DNA from 4 places in the Streptomyces sp. NPDC005761 genome. Region 4 is predicted to be linked to each of the others. Evidence: riboswitches for the same ligand, from Rfam matches in the RefSeq annotation. Region 4 holds a riboswitch; each other region holds the start of a gene.

Region 1 (3,668 bases), on a different contig from region 4:
AGGCGTACGCGTACATCGAGGAGAGCTTGCCGATCGTCGGCGTCTCCAGGAAGAGGTTCAGCGACTGGCTCTGGTCGAGGAACGGCGTACGGGCGGCCGCCATGTCGATCAGCCCGCGCTGCGGGATCTCCCACGCCGTGCGGTACAGCGCCCGCACCTCCTCGGGGATCCACGCGAAGCCCTGCACCGAGCCGCTCGCCTCGCGCAGCGCCTCGCGGGTCCGGGCGTCCCACACGCCGAGCTTCTTCAGCTCGTCCACCAGATACCCGTTGACCTGGAGGAACTCACCGCTGAGCGTCTCGCGCTTGAAGAGATTGGAGACCTGCGGCTCGATGCACTCGTACACACCCGCGATCGAGGCGATCGTCGCGGTCGGCGCGATGGCCAGGAGCAGCGAGTTGCGCATGCCGGTCTCCGCGACCCGGGCGCGCAGGGCGTCCCAGCGCTCCGGCCAGTGGAACTCGGTGTCGTAGTGGTCGGGGTGCAGCACACCGCGGGCGGCACGTGTCTCGGCCCAGGCGGGCAGCGGGCCGGAGCGCTCCGCGAGATCGCAGGACGCCTCGTAGGCGGCGAGCATGATCCGCTCGGAGATCTTCGTCGACAGGGCGCGGGCCTCGGGGGAGTCGAACGGCAGCCGCAGCCGGAAGAAGACGTCCTGGAGGCCCATGGCACCCAGACCCACCGGCCGCCAGCGGGCGTTGGACCGGCCGGCCTGCTCGGTCGGGTAGAAGTTGATGTCCACGACCCGGTCGAGGAAGGTCACGGCGGTGCGGACGGTGGCGTCGAGGCGCTCCCAGTCGATCGTGCCGCCCTCGACGAACGCGCCGAGGTTGACCGAGCCGAGGTTGCAGACGGCCGTCTCGCCGTCGTCCGTGACCTCCAGGATCTCGGTGCACAGGTTCGACGAGTGCACGACGCGGCCCGGCTCGGCGGTCTGGTTCGCGGTGCGGTTGGAGGCGTCCTTGAACGTCATCCAGCCCTGGCCGGTCTGGGCGAGGGTCCGCATCATCCGGCCGTACAGCTCACGGGCCGGCATGGTCTTGCGGGCCAGGCCCTTGGCCTCGGCGGCCCGGTAGGCGGCGTCGAACTCGTCGCCCCAGAGGTCGACCAGTTCGGGCACGTCGGCCGGGGAGAACAGCGACCAGGTGCCGTCCGCGTCCACCCGGCGCATGAACTCGTCGGGGATCCAGTGCGCCAGGTTGAGGTTGTGCGTACGCCTCTGGTCCTCGCCCGTGTTGTCGCGCAGCTCCAGGAACTCCTCGATGTCCGCGTGCCACGTCTCCAGGTAGACGGCGGCGGCGCCCTTGCGCCGGCCGCCCTGGTTGACCGCGGCGACGGAGGCGTCGAGCGTCTTCAGGAACGGCACGATGCCGTTGGAGTGCCCGTTGGTGCCGCGGATCAGCGAACCGCGGGCGCGGATGCGGGAGTACGAGAGACCGATGCCGCCCGCGTGCTTGGACAGGCGCGCCACCTGGTGGTAGCGGTCGTAGATGGAGTCCAGCTCGTCCAGCGGGGAGTCCAGCAGGTAGCAGGAGGACATCTGCGGGTGCCGGGTACCGGAGTTGAAGAGCGTGGGGGAGGAGGGCAGGTAGTCCAGTCGGCTCATCAGCCCGTACAGCGCGGTGACCTCGTCCAGAGCGCGCTCGGAGGTGTCCTCGGCGAGACCGGAGGCGACGCGCAGCATGAAGTGCTGCGGCGTCTCGATGACCTGACGGGTGAGCGGGTGGCGCAGCAGGTAGCGGCTGTGCAGGGTGCGCAGACCGAAGTAGCCGAAGCGGTCGTCGGCGCCGTCGGCGAGCGACCGCCCGACCAGCGCGTCCAGGGCGGCCGCGTGGAGCGTGACGAACTCGGCGGTGCGGTCCGCGATCAGGCCCTCACGGTGCCCGACGGCGACCGAGGCGGAGAACGACGTCGCGCCCTGCCCGGCCGCCTCGTCCGCGATGGTGCGGGTGAGGAGACGGGCGGCGAGCCGGGAGTAGGCGGGGTCCTCGGAGATCAGGCCCGCGGCGGCCTCGGTGGCCAGCGAGCGCAGCTCGGCCTCGTCCGACCGGGCGTTGCGGCCGCGCAGCGCGGCGGCGGCGACGCGTCCGGGGTCGGTGTCGGGCAGATCGGCGGTGAGGTCGGTGAGGGTCCGCAGCAGTGCGGTCCCGGGTCCGTCCTTCGCGGGTCCGCCGGACCGGGCCGCCTCGGCCTCGGCTGCTTCGGACTCGGCCGCTGAAACCGGATCGGCTGGCGCGATGGTCACGCGGTGCTCTCCCTCGCTCGGCTCGGGGCCTTCGGGGAGCGGGGGCAGCCGGGCGGGGCGCGGCAGGGCAGCGCTCCGTGCGGCGTCCACCGGCCCATCCACGAGGCCCGGACGTCTGGGCATCCGGATCGGTCGAGCCGGATGCGCTGTCGGCAGGATCTCGGACTCAGGGGTGCGCAAATGCGCACCGAACACACCGTTGCGGGACAGTTCCGGATTCGCACCGGATTTCCCTGCGGCGACAGCGAGCACGAGCATACATGTGGGGGCTGCCGGATGCGGCAGCCCCCACATGTTGTGTCGTACGTGGCCCCAGCGCGCTCTCACGCCACGGGACGGAGCTCCAGACGGTAGGTCAGCAGCTTCAGGTCGGCGATCGGATTCCAGTCCCTCTCGGGGGTCCGTACGAAACCGAGGCGCCCGTAGATCCGGTGGGCCCCGAGCATCCCCGGCTGCGTCGACAGGACGAGCCCCGTGACCCCCGCGGTGCCCCGTGCGCGGTCGATACAGGCCCGTACGAGCGCCTCGCCCGCCCCGGCGCCACGGGCCTCGTGGGAGACCGCCAGCATCCGGAACTCGGCCTCGTCGGCCGCCGCGATGTCGGCCCACGGGTTGCCCGGCGGGGCGTAGGTGACCCCGCCCAGGACGCGGCCCTCCGCATCGGCGGCCACCAGCACCTCGGCCTCGGCTGCGCGGCGGGGCACGTCGCGCAGCTGCACCAGGTACGGATCGTCGGCGCCGAAGTCCAGGAGGCCGTCGCCGAGATAGGCCTGAGCGGTGATCTCGCCGAGGAGCGCGTGCTCGGCAGGCTCGACCGGCCGGATCGTCATGTCCATACGTGGCAGTGTGCCGCACGCACGGGCCGGGGCCGCAAGGGCTTTTCCGCCCCGGCTCGCGAACGGGCCGCCGCACCCTCGCGGAGGGTGACGGCGGCCCGTTCACGCAGGGCGCAGGTCAGTGACCGCCGGCCGCACCGGCGGTGGCCGGCGGGAGCTCCGTCTTCACACCCGGGTCGCCCGCGTCCGCGGTGTAGTCGCCCGGGGAGGTCTCGTCGACCCCGGCGGGCGCCTTCACGGCGTTCAGGACGAAGGTGAGGACGACGACGACCACGACGTTCAGCACGAAGGCCGTCAGACCGATGTAGCCGATCTCGCCGATGCCCGGGATCTCCTTGGAGGACCCGCCGAAGTGCTTCTGGGTCGGGCTGGCGACCCCGTACGCGGCAGCCGTTCCGTAGACCATGCCGACCGCCCAGCCCGCGAGCAGCGCCCAGCGGTGGAACCACCGGGTGAACAGCCCGCCGACCAGGGCCGGCATCGTCTGGAGGATCCAGATCCCGCCGAGCAGCTGGAAGTTGATCGCGACCGTCTTGTCCATGGTGAGGACGAAGGCGAGCGCGCCGACCTTCACGAGCAGCGACACC
Region 2 (3,668 bases), on a different contig from region 4:
CTGCTCCAGGCAGTCCACGACGGTGGACAGGAGCGACTCCTGCCGGCCGCCGTGGTAGCCGCGGGCACTCATTTCGCCGACCGGACGCCCCATCAGGACGACCTGACTGGAACGGTCGCTGCCGGGCTTGAGCAGCACCGGGTTCATCAGGGCGGTCGGCTCCACCCGGGCGGCCTGGGCCTGCATGGCCTGGGCGCGGCCGATCTCTGCCCCCTCGCGGGTGACGAAGGAGTTGAGCGACATGTTCTGCGCCTTGAACGGCGCGACCTTCACGCCCCGGCGCACCAGCCAGCGGCAGATGCCCGCCGTGACGACGCTCTTGCCCGCGTCCGAGGTGGTTCCGGCGACCAGCAGTCCGCCGCTCATGTCGGTCTCCGTCCTGAGAGTCGAGGTGCTGCGGTACGAGGTGCTGCGGTACGAAGTCCTGTGGTGCGGGCGATCGGCGCACGGCCGCCCGCGATCCGCCGAGCCGCGAGCCCCGCGCCGAGCCGGGCCGCCACGCTGACGCCGAGGGCCAGCGCGCTCACCCGGCGCGACAGCCGTACGGCCCGCTCGATGTCCTCGGGCTCCACCGCGCGGCCCGTCCCCCCGTTGAGCACGGGACGGTGCTCGACCCGGCCGTCGTAGGCGAGCGTCCCGCCGAGCCGCACGCCGAGCGCCCCCGCGAACGAGGCCTCCACCGGCCCCGCGTTGGGGCTCGGGTGCTTGGCCGCGTCCGCCTGCCAGGCGTGCGCCGCTCCCCGTGGCCGCCCCCCGGCGGTCACGGCGAGCAGAGCGGTCAGCCGCGCGCCCGGCCAGCCCATGAGGTCGTCGAGGCGGGCCGAGGCCCAGCCGTAGCGCCGGTAGCGGGGTGACTTGTGGCCGACCATCGCGTCGAGCGTATTGGCGGCCCGGAAGCCGACGAGTCCGGGGATCCCGCCGAGCGCGCCCCACACCAGGGCGCCCACCACGGCGTCCGAGGTGTTCTCGGCGACGGACTCCACGACGGCGCGGGCGATCTGCGGACCGTCCAGGGACTGGGGGTCGCGGCCGCACAGATGCGGCAGCCGCTCACGGGCCAGTTCGAGGTCCCCGGCGGCCAGGGCGTCACCGATGGACCGGGCCTCGCGCCCCAGCGACGTACCACCGACGACGGCCCAGGTGGCGGCGGCGGTCAGGGCGACGGACGCGGCGGGGTGGCGGCGCAGCGCACGGGAGACCAGCGCGGCACCCCCGGCGGCACCTCCGGCGCAGACCAGGGTGTGCAGTGCGCCCCACCCGCGGTGGTCGCGCCACAGGCGGCGTTCGACGCCTGCCGCGGCCCGCCCGAAGGCGGCGACCGGGTGCCCCCTGCGCGGGTCACCGAGCAGCAGATCGCCGATCAGACCGGCCGTGGCGCCGTACGCGAAGATGCGATCGGCACGCACGCTTCAGCCGGCCGTCGCGCCTCGAAGGGTCCTCGTACAGGCCATTGCTGGCAGGAGCAACGCGGGAAGAGACGCACGGCGGCCGGGCATGGCGATATGTCCTCACTCAGGGTCCGCGCCCTGGTTCGACGTGACGGCGACGAGAGTCTCCTGGCTTCCGGATCCGCAGTTCCCCCGGCCTTCCAGTCCGCTCGCGTGGACCGTGACTTCCGTGGTGGGGGACTGCTCCCCGGTGACAGTGGCGGGACCGCGCCGGATTCGCACCGGCTTCCTCTGCTGTCGCCGTAATGGCTCCGGCAGTCCACCACGCTGTGCGAACGCCCGTCAACTTGCCGTTGACCTGCGACGGTCCGGTGTGCTGAGACGCACATCGGGCCGGACGCGCACGAGGTGCGGCCGGCCCGATGCGGGTGGGAGTGGTGGGGCTCAGGCGACGATCAGATAGATGCCGTAGGCCACGGCCGCGGCGCACAGTCCGAAGCAGACGTACGCGCCGGTGCGGGCCAGCATGAGCGATCCGCCTGCGGAACCACCCTGCGCGGCCGGTTCCGGCTGCTTGGAGAGGCCGACGATGCCGAGGGTGAAGAGTCCCACGAGAGCGACGGTGGCGACGAGGGAGACGCCGAAGACGGTGCCGAGGGCTGCCCAGTCGATGTTCATGTGGATCTGTCCTTACCGGAGCTCTTGGGGTCCCTAGACCGTGGCGGGTCGGGCCGGGTCGGTGACCGGTCCGGCCGGGGCCGGGATGGTCGCCATGAGGTCGTGGGTCTGGGCAGCCGCGGTGGGCGGCGGGCTGACGGCCGCGATGGCGGTGGTGACGACGCCCGCGGGCTCGGCGTCGGCGTCGGACGGGGCGACGTCCCCGTGCCCGACGGGCTTGCGGCGCGACAGCATCCAGATCGCACCGGAGCCCGCGACCAGCAGCGCCGCGACGACCACGACACCCCAGGTGCCCTGCTTGGTGAGGAGCTCGGCACCCGCGCCGACCAGACCGGCGGCCGGCAGGGTCAGGCCCCAGGCGACGAACATCCGCGTGGCGGTGGACCAGCGGACCACACCGCCCTTGCGGCCGAGGCCCGCGCCCATGACGGCACCGGAGCACGACTGGGTGGTGGAGAGGGAGAAGCCGAGGTGCGAAGAGGCCAGGATGACGGTGGCCGCGCTGGTCTGTGCGGCGAAGCCCTGCGGAGGCTTCAGTTCGGTCAGACCGCTGCCCATGGTGCGGATGATGCGCCAGCCGCCCAGGTAGGTGCCGAGTGCGATGGCGAGGCCGGCGCACACGATGACCCAGACCGGCGGATTCGACCCGGGGGCGAGGACGCCACCGGTGACCAGGGCGAGCGTGATGATGCCCATGGTCTTCTGCGCGTCGTTGGTGCCGTGGGCGAGCGAGACGAGCCCGGCGGAGGCGATCTGGCCGGCGCGGTATCCCTTCGCGGTGGCCTTCTCCTGGGCGCCGCCCGTGACCTTCCCGCCGATGCGGTACGTCAGCTTGGTGGCCAGCAGCGCGGCCAGGCCGGCGACGACCGGCGCGGCGACCGCGGGGAGCAGCACCTTGGTGACGACGGTGCCGCCGTCGACCGACGACCAGCCCGCGGACATCACCGCGGCGCCGATCAGGCCGCCGAACAGTGCGTGGGAGGAGCTGGACGGCAGGCCGACCAGCCAGGTCAGCAGATTCCACAGGATGGCGCCGACGAGCGCCGCGAAGATGACCTCGGTTCTGAGCCCGTCTTCGTTGATGATCCCGCCGGAGATCGTCTTGGCGACCTCCACCGACAGGAACGCGCCTACGAGGTTGAGAACGGCGGACATGGCCACCGCTGTCTTGGGTTTGAGTGCGCCGGTCGAGATGGTCGTGGCCATCGCGTTGGCGGTGTCGTGGAAACCGTTCGTGAAATCGAACACTAGAGCTGTCACGATCACAATCGCGAGCAGCAGCGTGATGTGTTCCATTTACCCAGGCAATCGTTCGACGTCAGTGGCACGTGGACCGTAGGCAATCCGGGTGAACGGAAGATGAACTGGGCAGGGCGTTGCGGTGACCCCAACCGGAGGGACGCTGCCCTCTTCGTCCGCCCGGTGACCGCGGGATTCCGGTGGGGGCCGGTGTGGGCCCGGAATCCGGCGTTCGGGCGGACTCTCGGAGGAGGGGTGGCGAAGGGCCGCTCATCCGTTGAAAGGATCTTCGAATGAGCAGTGAGTGGCGGGAATCGATCGAACGGGCCTGGGACGAGGTCGTCGCCACGGCCCGGAGGACAG
Region 3 (3,668 bases), on a different contig from region 4:
TCGACTGGCTGGTCGATCACTGGGACCAGCCCGGTGAAGGGTTGTGGGAGACCCGTGGCGGCCGGAAGGACTTCACCTACGGCCGCGTGATGTCCTGGGTCGCTTTCGACCGCGCCGTCCGCATCGCCTACGACGACGGCCGTCCCGCGGCCCGCGGTCGCTGGGTGGACGCGCGTGACACGATCTACCAGCAGGTGCTCAACCGGGGCTGGGACCCGAAGAAGCAGGCCTTCGTCCAGCACTACGGTGACGACGTGCTCGACTCGTCCCTGCTGCGCATGCCGACGGTCGGCTTCATCACTCCGGACGATCCGATGTGGGCGACCGCACTGGACGCGATGGAACGGGAGTTGGTCAGCGACAGCCTCGTCTACCGCTACAACCCCGAGGCCTCGCCCGACGGCCTGCGCGGCTCGGAGGGGACCTTCTCCCTGTGTACGTTCATGTACGTCGACGCCCTCGCCCGGGCCGGGCGCACCGACCAGGCCCGGCTGGTCCTGGAGAAGATGCTCACCTACGCCAACCATCTGGGCCTGTACTCGGAGGAGATCGCCCTCACAGGGCGCCAACTGGGCAATTTTCCGCAGGCGTTCACGCACCTGGCCCTGATCGACGCCGCCATCACGCTGGACGCCAGGCTCAATGCGGCGAACGGGGGCAGCGGAGCGGGGTAAGGGCTCCCGCGAGGAGAACGCTGCCGGGCGACGGGCCCCGCCGCGCCCTGCCGCGACCGTCAGATCCTCGCCCCCGGTGCGAGTGGCCGGCCGCAGCGCAGGTTCCACCGCCCCGACCTGCCGCCGAGCTCCGTCACGGTCAGCGGGGCCACGTCCAGCCGCCAGAACGCCTGCGGCGGGAGGCCGAGCGCATGGACGACCGAGGCCCGGATCACGCCGGGTTCGACCACCCCCAGGACCCGGCCGGCGCTGTCCCCGTGGACGTCCGCCTCCGCCGGCCCCCGCACCCGGTCGGGCAGGGCGTCGAGCCACGCGCCCACTCGGGCGCAGAGCTCCAGCAGCGACTCGCCCCCGTGCGGGGCAGCCGCCGGATCCGCAAGCCAGGCCGCCACCCCGTCCGGCTCGCCCGCGCTCACCTCCGACAGCCGGGCACCGGTCCAGCGGCCCATCTCCCAGTCCCGCAAGGCGTCTTCGGTGGCCGACCGCAGCCCGAGAGCCTCCGCGGTCGCGGTGCAGCGCCGGGACGGCCCCCGCAGCCACCGGTCCGCGGTAGGCACCGAGCCGGCGGCAGCCCGTGCCTGCGCGAGCCCGGCGTTGTCCAGGGGGGCGTCACCGGCGAACCGGGCCTCGCGCAGTGCGGCGTTCATCCCCGGTGAGATCAACATCACCCGTACCGTCATACCCGCTCTCAACTCCCTGAACTGTGGCCACGTGGCCAAGCACACCATGGCATCCGGGGCCCGCCGGCCGGCCACGGGCACCATGGCGGCTGTCACGCCCAAGCGGTATGGTCGCGACGACACGACGAGGGTGTGACGGAAGTCCGGTGAGAATCCGGCACGGTCGCGCCACTGTGAACCCGTACCCGTACGGGAAGTCAGACCCAGCACCTTCGTCTCAGGCACCACGATCGGGACGCGTGTTCCCCCAGGAGGTTCTGCCATGGCACAGACTGCTGCCCCCGCGACAGTCACACCCGCCATCACCCCCATCTCGCTGAAGGCCATTGCCCCTTGGGCGGTCTTCTTCGGCGTCGTCATGCTGATCCTGCTGTACTTCGTCGGCGCCGAGCAGGGCGCCACCGCGCTCATCTCGGGCGAAGGCGTGCACGAGTGGGTCCACGACGGACGTCACCTCCTCGGTTTCCCCTGCCACTGATCCATCCGGCTGATCCAGGGGAATCCCTCATGAACTCCATATCTGTCAGAGCACTGCTGGTCCGCGGCATGCTGGCCGGCCTCGTCGCGGGCGCCCTCGCGCTCGCGGTGGCGTACTTCCTCGGCGAGTCGCGCGTGGACGCGGCCATCGCCCTCGAAGAGGCGCACAGCCACAGCCACGGCCACGACCACGGCGGCGGCGAGGAACTGGTCAGCCGGGGCATGCAGGCCACCGGCGGCCTCGCCACCGGTGTACTCGTCTTCGGCGTGGCCGTCGGCGGCATCGCGGCACTCGTCTTCTGTTACGCCCTCGGCCGGTTGGGACGGTTCGGCCCCCGGGCGACGGCCGCGCTGGTCGCGGGCGCCGCCCTGCTGACCGTGTACATCGTGCCGTTCCTGAAGTACCCGGCGAATCCGCCGGCGGTCGGCAACCCCGACACCATCGGCCGGCGCACCGCGTTGTTCTTCCTGATGGTCGCGCTGAGCGTCCTGCTGGCCGTGGCCGCCGTCATCCTCGGCAGGCGGCTCGCTCCACGCCTGGGCAACTGGAACGCCTCCGTCGCGGCTGCCGCGGGCTATGTGCTGGTCATCGGGCTGGCCTACGCCTTCCTGCCGTCGTTCAACGAGGTCGGAAAGGACTTCCCGGCGTCCCTGCTCTGGGAGTTCAGGCTGGCCACCCTCGCGGTGCAGATCACGCTCTGGACCACCTTCGGGCTGGTCTTCGGCCATCTCACCGAGCGGCTGCTGGCGCCGAGACCGGATACGGTCACGGCCCAGGACGGCAAGGCGAACAGGCCGGCCACCGCCGTCGGCTGATTCCGCGAGCACCACCCGCCCGTCACCGGGGCCGGACGCCGTGCCATGTGCAGAGCAGTCAGGACGCACGCGGTGCCGACATCACGCACAGAGCCCGCCGGGAACATCCCGGCGGGCTCTGTCGCGCGCGGAAACCGCCTCACTCCCGCCCGGCGGACCCGTCCCAGTCGATCCGGTAGTGCTTCAGCTGCGCGTCCTGCTTCACGAGACGCATGCCCGCCGCGGCCATGACGTACTGGGAGGCGACGTTGTCGAGGTCGGTGTCCCCGTGCACGCACGCGACGCCCCGGTCGCGGGTGAAACGCAGGAGTGCCCGGAGCGCCTCGGAGGCGTACCCCCGACCCCGCATCGATTCCACGAGCCCGTAACCGATCGTGACGTGGCCCTTCTCGTCGGGCGCTCCGTGGAACCCGGTTCCACCGATCACCAGCCCGTCCTCGCGGCGGCGTATCGCGTACGAACCGTACGGAGTGGGGTCGCCGGTGCCGGCGCATGTTTCCAGGAACCGGCGGGCCGCCCTCGACTCACCCGGCGAGGGATAGCCCGGAGCCCAGCGGGCACCGTCAGCCGGCTCGCCCGCTGCCACCTGCTCGGCGTCGGCAACGGTCATCGGGGACAGGATCAGCCGCGGCGTGACGAGGTCGGTCATGCCCTGTGAAGTATCACGGGGCACGTCCGGGACGCACCCGGATATCCGGGTGCGTCCCGGTGCGCGTGCCGCTCAGGCACCACCTGACGGGGTGAAGTCCCCGGACAGCGCGGCCGCCATCCGCAACTGCGTGCCGGCCTCGGCCTGTCGGCCCTGACGCTCCAGCGTCCGGCCGAGCATCAGCCGGGCGTACTGCTCGACCGGGTCGAGTTCCAGCACCGCGCGCAGCTCCGTCTCCGCCCGGACGAGCCGCGCCGAGTGGTAGTAGGCCCGCGCCAGCAGCAGCCGGGGCGCGACCTGCTCCGGAACCTCCTCGACGAGTCCGCCCAGAATCCTGGCCGCGGTCGCGTACTCCTTCGACTCGAAGAAGAA
Region 4 (3,668 bases):
CGGGTGCCCGGCGGCCACCCCGGCGACGGCGTCCGTCCCCCAGCCCGCGTCCTCCATCGCCTGGACCAGGGCGCGGGCCTGCTCCTCGATGTCGTCGGCAGCCGTGCGGGTGGCCGCCGACTCGTCCAGGCCCAGGGCCTCGCGCAGACCCGGCAGGGAGGTCGTACCGCCCCAGATCTGGCGGGCCCGCAGGATCGCGAGGACGAGGTTGACCCGGGCGGGGCCGGTGGGTGCGCCGCCCAGCACGTGCAGGCCGTCGCGGATCTGGACGTCCTTGATCTCACAGAGCCAGCCGTCGAGATGCATGATGAACTCGTCGAAGCCCTCGTCCTCGGGGCGTGCCTCGAGCCCGAGGTCGTGGTCGAGCCTGGCCGCCTGGATCAGGGTCCAGATCTGGGCGCGGACCGCCGGGAGCTTCGCCGGGTCCATCGCGGCGATCTGGGCGTGCTCGTCGAGGAGTTGTTCCAGCCGGGCGATGTCGCCGTAGCTGTCGGCGCGGGCCATCGGCGGGACGAGGTGGTCCACCAGTGTGGCGTGCACGCGGCGCTTGGCCTGGGTCCCCTCCCCCGGGTCGTTGACCAGGAACGGGTAGACGAGGGGGAGGTCTCCGAGCGCCGCGTCGGGACCGCAGGCGGCCGACAGGCCGGCGTTCTTGCCGGGCAGCCACTCCAGGTTGCCGTGCTTGCCCAGGTGGATCATCGCGTCGGCGCCGAAGCCGCCGTCCTCCGCGGCGGCGGCGATCCAGCGGTAGGCGGCCAGGTAGTGGTGCGAGGGCGGCAGATCGGGGTCGTGGTAGATCGCGATCGGGTTCTCGCCGAAGCCGCGCGGCGGCTGGATGAGGATGAGCAGGTTGCCGCGGCGCAGGGCCGCGAGGACGATGTCGCCCTCCGGGTTGCGCGAGCGGTCCAGGAACATCTCGCCGGGAGCGGGCCCCCAGTGCCGCTCGACGGCCTCGCGGAGTGCGGCCGGCAGCGTCGCGTACCAGCGCCGGTAGTCGGCCGCCGGGATACGGACCGGATTGCGGGCCAGCTGCTCCTCGGTGAGCCACTCCTGGTCGTGGCCGCCCGCCTCGATCAGCGCGTAGATCAGCTCGTCGCCGTCGCCGGAGGCCAGGCCGGGCACCTCCTCCGTACCGAAGTCGTACCCCTCGGACCGGAGTCGGCGCAGCAGGGCCACGGCGCTCGCCGGGGTGTCGAGTCCGACCGCGTTGCCGATCCGGGAGTGCTTGGTCGGGTAGGCGGACAGGACGAGCGCGAGGCGCTTGTTCTGGTTCGGGATGTGGCGGAGCCGGGCGTGCCGTACGGCGATTCCGGCGACGCGGGCCGCCCTCTCGGTGTCGGCGACATACGCCGGGAGGCCGTCCTCGTCGATCTCCTTGAAGGAGAACGGGACGGTGATCAGGCGGCCGTCGAACTCGGGCACGGCGATCTGGCTCGCCGCGTCCAGGGGTGAGACGCCCTCGTCGTTGCCCTCCCAGTCGGTGTGGGAGCTGGTGAGGCAGAGCGCCTGAAGGACCGGTACGTCGAGGCCGGTGAGGGCGCCGGCGTCCCAGGACTCGTCGTCGCCGCCTGCCGACGCCTCGGCGGGCCGGGTGCCGCCCGCCGCCAGGACGGTCGTCACGATCGAGTCGGCGGCCCGCAGTGCGTCGATGAGTTCGGGCTCGGGGGTGCGCAGGGAGGCGACGTACAGCGGCAGGACGCGGGCCCCCTCGGCCTCCACGGCCCGGCACAGGGTCTCGATGAACGCGGTGTTGCCGCTCATGTGGTGCGCGCGGTAGTAGAGCACCGCGACGGTGGGCCCGCCCTCCGCGTCGCGGGGCGTGCGCTCCAGCGGGCCCCAGGAGGGTGCGGGCGCGGGCGGTTCGAAGCCGTGACCGGTGAGCAGGACGGTGTCGGACAGGAACCGGGCGAGCTGCTCCAGGTTGGCCGGGCCGCCGTGGGCCAGGTAGGCGTGGGCCTCGGCGGCGATCCCGATGGGGACGGTGGAGGCGGCCATCAGCTGGGCGTCGGGAGCCTGCTCACCGGTGAGGACCACGACCGGCCGCCCGGTGGCGAGGACTTGGTCGAGACCGTCCTGCCAGGCGCGGACGCCGCCGAGAAGCCGTACGACGACCAGGTCGGCACCGTCCAGGAGCTGCGGAAGGTCCTGGAGCGGGAGCCGGGAGGGGTTTGCGTAGCGGTAGGCGACCGGGCCGTCGGAGGCGCGGGCGCTGAGCAGGTCGGTGTCGGACGTCGACAGGAGCAGGATCATGCGGCGTCTGGCCTTCCTCGGGGTGTCCACGCCCCGGGCGGTGTCGTAACGGATCCCCCTGCTCGACCGGCGCCGAGAGTGCGGGGAAGGGAGTTCCTGACTCGCCCGGCCGGTGGGACCAAGCTCACAGTGGCGGGACCGCGCCGGAATCTCACCGGGCTTCCTCCCTTGTCGCCGTGTGGGGCGACGACGTGCCGGATGGCCCGTCACTAGGCATAGTAAGGGTCCCTTGCCAACTGTGGGTCATACGGACTGAAGAGATGGTCGGTATGCTCGCCGCCATGCCCCGACCAGCCACTACGCCTGCGCCGCCCGGAGACGCGTCAGCCCGGGCCCGTGGCGACGCCTGCCCCGGGACGTTGCGCCTCCACCGGGCGGATGACGGGGCTCTGGCGCGCATCCGCGTCCCGGGGGGTGTACTGACCGCGGACCAGGCGGATGTGCTGCGGGAGTTGGCCGGCCGGCTGGGCGACGGTGAGCTGCATCTCACCTCCCGCGGCAATGTGCAGCTACGCGGTCTGGGACAGGAGCACGGGGGCGAACTCGCCTACCGGCTCAGGGAGTCGGGGCTGCTGCCCTCCGAACGGCACGAGCGGATCCGTAACGTCGTCGCCTCGCCGCTGTCCGGGCTCGACGGCCGCGGGGAGCGGGACGTCCGCCCGTGGCTGTCCGCGCTGGACACGTTGTTGTGCGCGAGTGACGCGGCGGCCGGTCTGTCCGGCAGGTTCCTGTTCGCGCTCGACGACGGACGCGGTGACGTGGACGCGCTCGGCGCTGACGTGACCCTCCGGGCACGGAGCGAGGGGAACGCGCTTCTGCGTATCGGCGCGGAGGAGACCGTGCTGCGGATTCCGGGCGCCGGGGCGCCGCAGGCCGCACTCGTCGCGGCCGAGGCCTTCCTGGACGCCTCGCCCGCTTCCGGTGCCTGGCGGGTGGCTGATCTGCCGACGGGTGCCGGCCCCCTGGTCGACGAGGTCGAACGGCGGTTGCGGGCGGCCGGAGTGCGTACCACGCGCACCGTCGCCCCGGTGGCGCCACAGGGTTCCACGGCTCCGGCCACCGGCGCGGTGAGCGGCCCCCGGGACGTGGTCGCGCTGTCGGCCGGCCTGCCGCTCGGGCGCATCGGCGCAGAGCCGTGGCAGATGCTGACGGACATCGCCCGGCACTGCGGTGACGGCGAACTGCGGCTGACCCCGTGGCGCGGCATCGTCGTTCCGGGGGCGGAGCGGGAGCGGGCCACGGAGCTGCTGGACTCGCTGGGTGAGGCCGGCCTGATCGTCGGGCCCCACTCCCCGTGGACCGGCGTGGGGGCGTGCATCGGGCGCCCCGGCTGCGCGAAGTCCCTGGCCGATGTGCGGTCCCAGGCGGCGGCCGCCCTGGGGCCGGTGGGAGCACTGCCGGTGTACTGGTCGGGGTGC

Evidence for each region. Region 4 has a riboswitch for cobalamin ahead of cobN (cobaltochelatase subunit CobN). Riboswitches for the same ligand answer to the same signal wherever they lie in the genome.
Region 1: linked by a shared signal. The riboswitch ahead of ABZ434_RS20610 (ribonucleoside-diphosphate reductase subunit alpha) and the one ahead of cobN (cobaltochelatase subunit CobN) in region 4 are both predicted to bind cobalamin.
Region 2: linked by a shared signal. The riboswitch ahead of ABZ434_RS28410 (cobalamin biosynthesis protein) and the one ahead of cobN (cobaltochelatase subunit CobN) in region 4 are both predicted to bind cobalamin.
Region 3: linked by a shared signal. The riboswitch ahead of ABZ434_RS17225 (CbtB-domain containing protein) and the one ahead of cobN (cobaltochelatase subunit CobN) in region 4 are both predicted to bind cobalamin.

Annotation. Positions count from the first base shown of each region.
Region 1 is NZ_JBEXXX010000022.1:7,649-11,316, reverse strand. Features, by position in the region: gene ABZ434_RS20610 (ribonucleoside-diphosphate reductase subunit alpha) at 1-2,245, opposite strand, end outside; cobalamin riboswitch at 2,379-2,516, opposite strand; gene ABZ434_RS20605 (GNAT family N-acetyltransferase) at 2,569-3,081, opposite strand; gene mctP (monocarboxylate uptake permease MctP) at 3,200-3,668, opposite strand, start outside.
Region 2 is NZ_JBEXXX010000040.1:32,254-35,921, forward strand. Features, by position in the region: gene ABZ434_RS28405 (cobyric acid synthase) at 1-366, opposite strand, end outside; gene ABZ434_RS28410 (cobalamin biosynthesis protein) at 363-1,406, opposite strand; cobalamin riboswitch at 1,550-1,681, opposite strand; gene ABZ434_RS28415 (hypothetical protein) at 1,833-2,066, opposite strand; gene ABZ434_RS28420 (inorganic phosphate transporter) at 2,100-3,362, opposite strand; gene ABZ434_RS28425 (class II aldolase/adducin family protein) at 3,599-3,668, shown strand, end outside.
Region 3 is NZ_JBEXXX010000016.1:46,952-50,619, forward strand. Features, by position in the region: gene ABZ434_RS17215 (glycoside hydrolase family 15 protein) at 1-674, shown strand, start outside; gene ABZ434_RS17220 (histidine phosphatase family protein) at 734-1,354, opposite strand; adenosylcobalamin (AdoCbl) riboswitch at 1,478-1,571, shown strand; gene ABZ434_RS17225 (CbtB-domain containing protein) at 1,617-1,832, shown strand; gene ABZ434_RS17230 (CbtA family protein) at 1,862-2,647, shown strand; gene ABZ434_RS17235 (GNAT family N-acetyltransferase) at 2,787-3,296, opposite strand; gene ABZ434_RS17240 (tetratricopeptide repeat protein) at 3,369-3,668, opposite strand, start outside.
Region 4 is NZ_JBEXXX010000012.1:69,966-73,633, forward strand. Features, by position in the region: gene cobN (cobaltochelatase subunit CobN) at 1-2,250, opposite strand, end outside; cobalamin riboswitch at 2,321-2,473, opposite strand; gene cobG (precorrin-3B synthase) at 2,520-3,668, shown strand, end outside.